Megalodesulfovibrio gigas DSM 1382 = ATCC 19364: one gene and its partner. Each later gene encodes a partner of the first gene's protein in a complex. Links are inferred from orthologs where the notes say so. Each region holds a gene or a part of one and is shown on either strand. Other genes may lie near its edges.

What was found.
Region 2: the proteins of trxA (region 1) and DGI_RS13800 are in contact, whole or in part, in an NMR structure (PDB 2IPA), measured with the Bacillus subtilis proteins. The link is inferred for Megalodesulfovibrio gigas DSM 1382 = ATCC 19364 from one-to-one orthologs.

Annotation. Positions count from the first base shown.
Region 1 is NC_022444.1:2,639,797-2,643,848, forward strand. Bases 702-3,469 are described here. They hold trxA (thioredoxin), read right to left. Parts: upstream 2,362-3,469; coding sequence 2,041-2,361; downstream 702-2,040. Other genes in these bases: DGI_RS11585 (outer membrane protein assembly factor BamD), read right to left, coding at 702-1,105; DGI_RS11590 (NAD(P)/FAD-dependent oxidoreductase), read right to left, coding at 1,108-2,019; tsaD (tRNA (adenosine(37)-N6)-threonylcarbamoyltransferase complex transferase subunit TsaD), read right to left, coding at 2,532-3,469. Outside these bases: DGI_RS11580 (histidinol dehydrogenase), read right to left, coding at 1-298; more of DGI_RS11585, read right to left, coding at 353-701; more of tsaD, read right to left, coding at 3,470-3,644; fbp (class 1 fructose-bisphosphatase), read right to left, coding at 3,667-4,052. UniProt on the Bacillus subtilis protein: Participates in various redox reactions through the reversible oxidation of its active center dithiol to a disulfide and catalyzes dithiol-disulfide exchange reactions.
Region 2 is NC_022444.1:3,138,579-3,142,086, reverse strand. The notes cover bases 1-2,867. They hold DGI_RS13800 (arsenate reductase ArsC), read left to right. Parts: upstream 1-1,145; coding sequence 1,146-1,589; downstream 1,590-2,867. Other genes in these bases: DGI_RS13795 (heavy metal translocating P-type ATPase), read right to left, coding at 1,679-2,867; arsB (ACR3 family arsenite efflux transporter), read left to right, coding at 1-1,068. Also shown: more of DGI_RS13795, read right to left, coding at 2,868-3,508. UniProt on the Bacillus subtilis protein: Catalyzes the reduction of arsenate [As(V)] to arsenite [As(III)]. In vitro, can dephosphorylate para-nitrophenyl phosphate (pNPP).

The sequences.
Region 1 (4,052 bases):
GCTGGGCCGGCACAATGGCTGCCAACAGCCGGGAGGGGCTGGAAAAGCCGGGGGGCAGCGTCACCACCAGGGTATCAAGCCGCAGCTCCCACACGATGGACCGCATGCCCGTCTCCAGGGCCGAGGCCGTGGACCGGTTGCTGACCCGGCGCTCGCCCAGCAGGGCATGCAGCCGGGCGATGGTGGATTTGAGCAGCGCCCGACGATGCGGCACCGTCTCATGGTAGGCGTCCGCAAAGGCCTCGTCGGATACGAGACGCTCCTGCATCCAATCAGGCAGCATGACAGATTCGAGCATTCTGGCCCCTCCCCTACTACATTGCGGTTCCGGCAACACCACGGCGACAGACGATTAGAGCCAGGAGAAGTATTCGTCCTTCCAGTGTCCCTGTTCCTTGCGCCGGAATTTTTCCGACTGGCTCTGCTGAAAGCGCAGGTAGGAAAGCTCGGATTGCAGCTTGGCATACTCCACAAGCTCCCCCTGCTCCTTGAAATTCTCCATCACGAACTGGTACCGCCTCCAGGCGCCGCCGTACTGCTCGGTGCGGAAGTAGAAATCCGCCACAAACAGCTCGCGCTTGCACAGAATTTCCCGGCATTCGGCAATGAGTTTGACAGCTTCCTGCGCATACGGCGAGTCAGGATGCTGCTCCACCAGTCGCTCCAGGTATTCCATGCCCTCGGCCACCGGCTGTTGCGGGAGGTCGATGCTGGTGAAGGTGCTCAACCCGGAACGACCAATCTGGAACAGCACATACGGAATTTCCGAATGCCTGGGATGCAGATTTTCGAATTCGAGGTAAGCCCCCATGGCTTCCAGGTATTCCTTGTCCAGGAAGTAGGCATCGGCCAGCGCCAGCTCCGCTTTCACCGTGTACGGGCTGAAGGGGAAACGATCCTTGAGCTTGGTGAAACACACGGCCGCGGTGTAGTAGTCCGTGGCGTTCATGGCGTCTGTGCCGGCCTCCCACAATTCCTGGGCAGTGTCCTCGGAAACGGGGAGATAGAGCGTGTCGATAATCCCGCACCCGGCGAGACCAGACACGCCTGCCAGCACGACCAGCGCGAACAGGGCCGCGCGCAAACGCAAAACAGGGTGGCGCATAGTTATCCCAGATAAAGCTGGACGGAATGTGCTGCCGTGGCGCCATCGCCCACTGCAGTGACCACCTGGCGGCACAGTTTGGCGCGGGCATCACCAGCGGCAAAGATGCCTTCCAGATTGGTACGCATTTCCACGTCGGTGTGAATGAATCCATCCTTGTCCACATCAAGGGTCGGCGGCACGAATTTGGCCTGGGAGGCGAACCCGATGAAGACGAACATGGCGGCTACCGGCAGGATGGACGAATCGCCGGTTTTGACGTTGGTCAGCTTCAGGCCCTCAAGCTTGCCCGTGCCCACCAGGTCATCCACCACTGTGTTGTAGATGATGTTGATTTTGGGATCGGCGATGCAGCGATCCTGGAAGCAGCGTTCCCCGCGAAATGCGTCGCGCCGATGGATGAGGTGCACTTTGCTGACGATTCTGGAGAGATACAGACTCTCCTCCAGCGCCGCATTGCCGCCGCCCACCACGGCCACTTCCTCGCCGCGATAGAAATTGCCGTCGCACAAGGCGCAGAACGACACGCCCCGCCCGACGAATTCCTCTTCCCGGGACACTCCCAGCCGCTTGTACGCCGCGCCGGAAGCGATGATGATGGCCCTGGCCTGAAGCCATTCATCCCCAACCAGGATCCGATGGCGGCCCGGCTCGGGTTCCATGGCGCGCACTTCGTCCCGGAACAAATCGTACGGGTACTTGCCCAGATGGGCATGGAAGAGGTCGGCGAGTTCGTACCCTTTGATGCCGTTGGGGAACCCGGGATAGTTCTCGATTTCCTCGGTGAGCAGGGTCTGCCCGCCGTGGGAGAGCTTCTCCACCATGGCCACCGAGGCGCCGCCGCGCAAAAGATAGAGGGCGGCTGCAATCCCCGCAGGACCGCCCCCTATGACAACGCAGTCATAGCTCTTCATAATGCCTGCTGCGCGTAATGGTTACAGCGCTTTGGACTGGAGCATTTCCTTGATGCTGCTCTTGGACACAGCGCCGGTAATCTGCTCCACCACTTCGCCACCCTTGAACAGGATGAGCGTGGGGATGGCGCGAATGCCGTACTTGCTGGGCGTGGCGGGGTTTTCGTCCACGTTCATCTTGGCAATTTTCACCGTGCCGGCATATTCCTGCGCCATTTCATCGATCACCGGACCCATGGCACGGCAGGGACCGCACCAAGGGGCCCAGAAATCAACCAAAGAAGGCAGATCGCACTTCAACACTTCTTCTTCGAAGTTTGCGTCGGTCACCTGAAGGGCCATGATTTTCTCCTTCGACGGCAAATGGTACTTTCGGTTGTGCGGAGGCGAAGCTCCAGCATCACAATGGACTATGGCATGCGCCAGCGGCGCGTGTGCACCTTGCGACCAGACTGCAACCTAGTGGCAGGCGCATCCCGTGTCAAGAAAAACCCCGTCCCCTGGCAGGGATGTCAGCAAGCTGCCACAAAATCCGCAGGCACGGCGCGGCCGCGGGGAATGGCTTCCAGGGAAAGTGCGTGTCGCCGGCCGGAAGCCAGCAACAACCCGCCTGCATGGGCCACCATGGCGGCGTTGTCCGTGCACAGGTCCGGGCTGGGGGCCACGAAGGCCAGCCCCAATTCCACCGCCAGGGCCTGCAGCCGCTCCCGCACCAGGCTGTTGGCGGCCACCCCGCCGGCCAGAATCAGGCTCCGGGCATCGCCGTGGCGCTCCAGGGCGCGACGGGTCTTGATTTCCAGGGCCTGGGCCACGGCCATGTTGAAGTGCCCGCAGAACCGGGCCAGTTCCGGCTCGCGCCGGCCATCTGCCAGGGCCTCTTCCACGCTGCACAAGGCCTCGCGCCGCAACCCGGGCTGCTTCTGGATGGCGGTCATGGCGGCGGTTTTAAGGCCGCTGAAACTGAAATCCAGTGTATCATTATCCACATAGGGCGGTGAAAAGAGCGAGGACGATTTCGGCAGCGCGGGCTGTTCCCTGGCCAGCCGGGCCAAGGCATCCAGACAGGCGCCGCCTGGATACGGCAGGTTCAGGGCCTTGGCGCACTTATCGAAGGCTTCCCCGGCGGCGTCGTCCAGGGTTCGTCCGAGGATGACGAATTCGGGATAGGCGCCCTCGCCGGCATCCATGCGGGCCAGCTCCGTGTGCCCGCCGGACACCAGCAGCCCGATGGCCGGCAAGGGAAGCGACTGTTCCAGGCCGGCGGCCAGCAGATGCGCCTCCAGGTGATTCACCCCCACCAGCGGGACATCCAGGCCCAGGGCCAGCCCCTTTGCAAAGCTCACCCCGGCCAGCAGCGCTCCCAGCAGCCCGGGGCCGCGCGCCACGGCCACGCCCTGGATGGACGACGCCGCCACGCCGCTGCGCTCCAGGACCGACTCGAACAGCAACGGCAGGCGGCGCAGGTGCTCCCGGGAGGCGATTTCCGGCACCACCCCCCCGAACAGGGCGTGCACCGCAGCCTGGGAGGCCAGGGCCTCCCCCAGCAACACGGCCCTGCCCGGTGTAATATCCACCAGGGCCAGGGCCGTTTCATCACAGGAGGTTTCCACCCCAAGGATGCGCAATGCAGGATGATGTTTCACGAAATCAGATGCTGCGCAGGTCGTCCGCACCATCTTTCTGGGCATGCTTGCGGTAGATTTCCGAGACCTTGCGCACGTCGTACTCGGAGCCAACAAACAGGGGGACGCGCTGATGCAGCTCATGGGGTTCGATTTCCATGATGCGCTTGGTGCCATCCGTGGCCAGACCGCCGGCCTGTTCCGCCAGCATGGCCATGGGGCTGGCCTCGCACAGCAGCCGCAACTTGCCGCGGGGCCGTTTGGGATCGCGGTAATCCATGGGATACATGAAAATCCCGCCGTAGAGCAGCGTGCGGTGGAAGTCCGCCACCAGCGAGCCGATGTAGCGCAGGCTATGCGGCTTGCCGCGGGGATTGTCCACGCCCTTGAACCAGGAAACCACCTCGCGGG
Region 2 (3,508 bases), 500 kb from region 1 along the record:
TTTCTGGACCGCTTCCTGACCCTGTGGATCTTTCTGGCCATGGCCCTGGGCGTGGGCGCAGGCTGGCTGATGCCGTGGATCAAGGACGTCATCAACTTTTTTTCCATCGGCACCACGAACATTCCCATCGCCATCGGGCTCATCGTCATGATGTACCCGCCCCTGGCCAAGGTGCGCTACGAGGAGTTGCCGAAAGTCTTCAAGGATGTGAAGATTTTGGGATTGTCCCTGCTCCAGAACTGGATTGTCGGGCCGATCCTGATGTTCCTGCTGGCCATCGCCTTTTTGTCCGGCCATCACGAGTACATGGTGGGGTTGATTCTCATCGGTCTGGCGCGGTGCATCGCCATGGTCATCGTCTGGAACGACCTGGCCGAGGGCGACTGCGACTATTGCGCCGGTCTGGTGGCCTTCAACTCCATTTTCCAGGTGCTGTTTTTCACGGCCTATGCCTGGTTCTTCATCACCGTGCTGCCGGGGGCCATCGGGTTGAAGTCTGAAATCGTGAACATCTCCACGGGGCAGGTGGCCACGTCGGTGTTCATTTACCTGGGCATCCCGTTCATCGCCGGCGTGGTGACGCGCATCTGGGGACTGAAGAAGCGCGGCAAGGACTGGTACGAGCAGGAATTCATCCCGCGCATCAGTCCGTTTACCCTCATTTTCCTGCTGTTCACCATCGTGGTGATGTTCTCGTTCAAGGGTGACAAGATAGTGGAGCTGCCCTTCGACGTGCTGCGCATCGCCATTCCGCTGTGCGTGTACTTTGTGGTGATGTTCCTGGCTTCTTTCTGGATGTCCTGGAAGGCCGGGGCCAACTACGAGCAATCTGCCACCCTGTCCTTCACCGCGGCGTCCAACAACTTCGAGCTGGCCATTGCCGTGGCCATTGCCGTCTTTGGCATCGATTCCGGGGTGGCCTTCGCCGCGGTCATCGGGCCACTGGTGGAAGTGCCGGTGCTCATTGCCCTGGTGCACGTGGCGTTTTACATCCGTCGGAAATACTTCCCCAACGCCATCCAGACCCCGGCCGGCGTGTGCCACGTGAGTTGCAAGACGGGGAAGTAGGAAGAAGAAAGAAACGGGATGAATGCGGGGGGCTGAGTTCCCCCCGCACGCCCACCAGTGGTGAAGAAGGAAGAATAATGAGCAAGTTACGAATATTGTTCTTGTGCACCGGGAATTCCTGCCGCAGCCAGATGGCCGAGGGGTGGGCCAGGGCCTTGAAGGGCGAGGAACTCGACGTCGCCTCCGCCGGCATCGTCCGCCATGGCATGAACCCCCGGGCCGTGCAGGCCATGGCCGAGGCCGGGGTGGATATTTCCGGGCAGACCTCCAAGACCATCGATGACCTGCCCGGCCTGGACTTCGACTGGATCATCACCCTCTGCGGCCACGCCAACGAGAGCTGCCCCACGGTCTTTGGCCCGGCCAGAAAGCTGCACATGGGCTTCGACGATCCGCCTGCCCTGGCCGCCGAGATTGCCAGGGACGCCCCCACCGAAGAAGCCGCGATGGCCCCCTACCGCCGGGTGCGCGATGAAATCAGGGCCTTTGTGGAAGGATTGCCTGATTCGCTGGAGTCATAATAGAAAAAGTCTTTGGAAAGGTTCTTCCCCTCTCGCGCTCTCCCCNAGAAAGGGGTTCCCCCAGGAACTCTTCTCAAAGATAAAATGCCCTAGCGCGCCCAGCGGAGCCGCAGCGCATTGCCCACGACGCTTACGGAGCTCAGGGCCATGGCTGCGCCGGCGAGCATGGGGCTCAGGGTTGGTCCGCCGAAGGCGTGCAGCAGTCCGGCCGCCACGGGGATGCCCAGGATATTGTAGCCGAAGGCCCATCCCAGATTCTGCAGGATGTTGCGCCGCGTGGCCCGGGAGAGCCGCAGGGCCGTGATCAGGCTGCGCAGGCCGCCGGAGCCGCCGGCTCCCAGCAGCACCACATCCCCGGTTTCCACGGCCACATCCACCCCTGATCCCATGGCCAGGCCCACGTCGGCCGTGGCCAGGGCCGGGGCATCGTTCACGCCGTCGCCCACCATGCCTACCAGCCGGCCGCCCTGTTTCCATTGCGCCACGGCCGCCGCCTTGCCCTCGGGCAAAACTTCGGCCATCACGTCCGCCTCGGGCAGGCCCAACTCCCGGGCCACGGCCAGGGCCGTGCGCCGGGCATCGCCGGTGAGCATCACCGGACGCACGCCGTGATTGCGCAGCCAGTCCAACACTTCGCGGGCCTCGGGCCTGAGGGCGTCGGCCAGGGCCAGCACCGCCGCCAGCCGGCCATCCACGGCCAGCAGCAGCGGCGTGCGACCGGCTTCGGCCTGGGCATCCAACAGGGCCTCATCCTCCAGGGACAGCCCGGCATCGCGGATGTACTGGGGGGAGCCGATGCGCACTTCCCGCGCGCCGTCGCCGGTCTGGATCATGGCCGTCACCCCTTTGCCGGTGACAGTCTGGAAGGTGGTTGCCGCCGGCAGGGACAAGCCCTGCTCCTGGGCCGCGCGGACAATGGCCCGGGCCAGGGGATGTTCGGACGAGGTCTCGGCAGCGGCGGCCAGGGTCAGGCAGGCGGATTTGTCCAGGCCGGCAAGGGGAAGGATCTCCATCACCTGCGGCCGGCCCTGGGTCAGGGTGCCGGTCTTGTCCAGCACCAGCACGCCCAGGCGGCCGGTCTGCTCCAGGGCCAACCCGTTTTTGAACAGCACGCCCAGCTGGGCCCCGCGGCCCGTGGCCACCATGATGGAGGTGGGCGTGGCCAGGCCCATGGCGCAGGGGCAGGCGATGACCAGCACACTGATGCAGATGCGCAACGCCACGCTGAAAGGTTCTCCGGCTGCCAGCCAGGCCAGTCCCGACACCAGGGCGATGCCCATGACGATGGGCACGAAATACAGGGAGATGCGATCCGCCAGATTGGCCACCGGGGCGCGGGAGCCTTGCGCCTCCTGCACCAGGGCGATGATGCGCGCCAGCACCGTCTCCTCGCCCACGCGGGTGGCCCGCATGCGCAGGCTGCCCTGCACGCTCACGGTGCCGCCGGCCACGGCATCGCCCACGCCTTTGGTCACGGGCAGGCTTTCGCCGGTGAGCATGCTTTCGTCCAGGGCGGCTTCGCCGGCCACAATCTCGCCATCCACGGGCACGCGCTCGCCGCTTTTCACCAGCAGCACATCGCCGGGCCGCACCTGTTCCACGGGCACGAGTTCGGTGGCCGCGGTGGTCCGGGCGTCTTCTTCTGGTCCGGCCGCCACGCGGGTGGCCTGCTCCGGCGTGAGCTGCAGCAGGGCCTTGATGGCCGAGGACGTGCGGATGCGCGAGCGCAGCTCGAAATATTTGCCCAGAGACACCAGCGTAATGATGACCGCCGCGCCTTCGAAGTACAGATCCATGGCCCGCTGCATGGGGTCCACGCCCAGGGCGATTTCCAGTGTGTTCCAGCAGGAATAGATCACCGCCGCCCCCGTGCCCAGGGCGATGAGGGAATCCATGTTCGGCGCCTTGCCCAGCAGTTT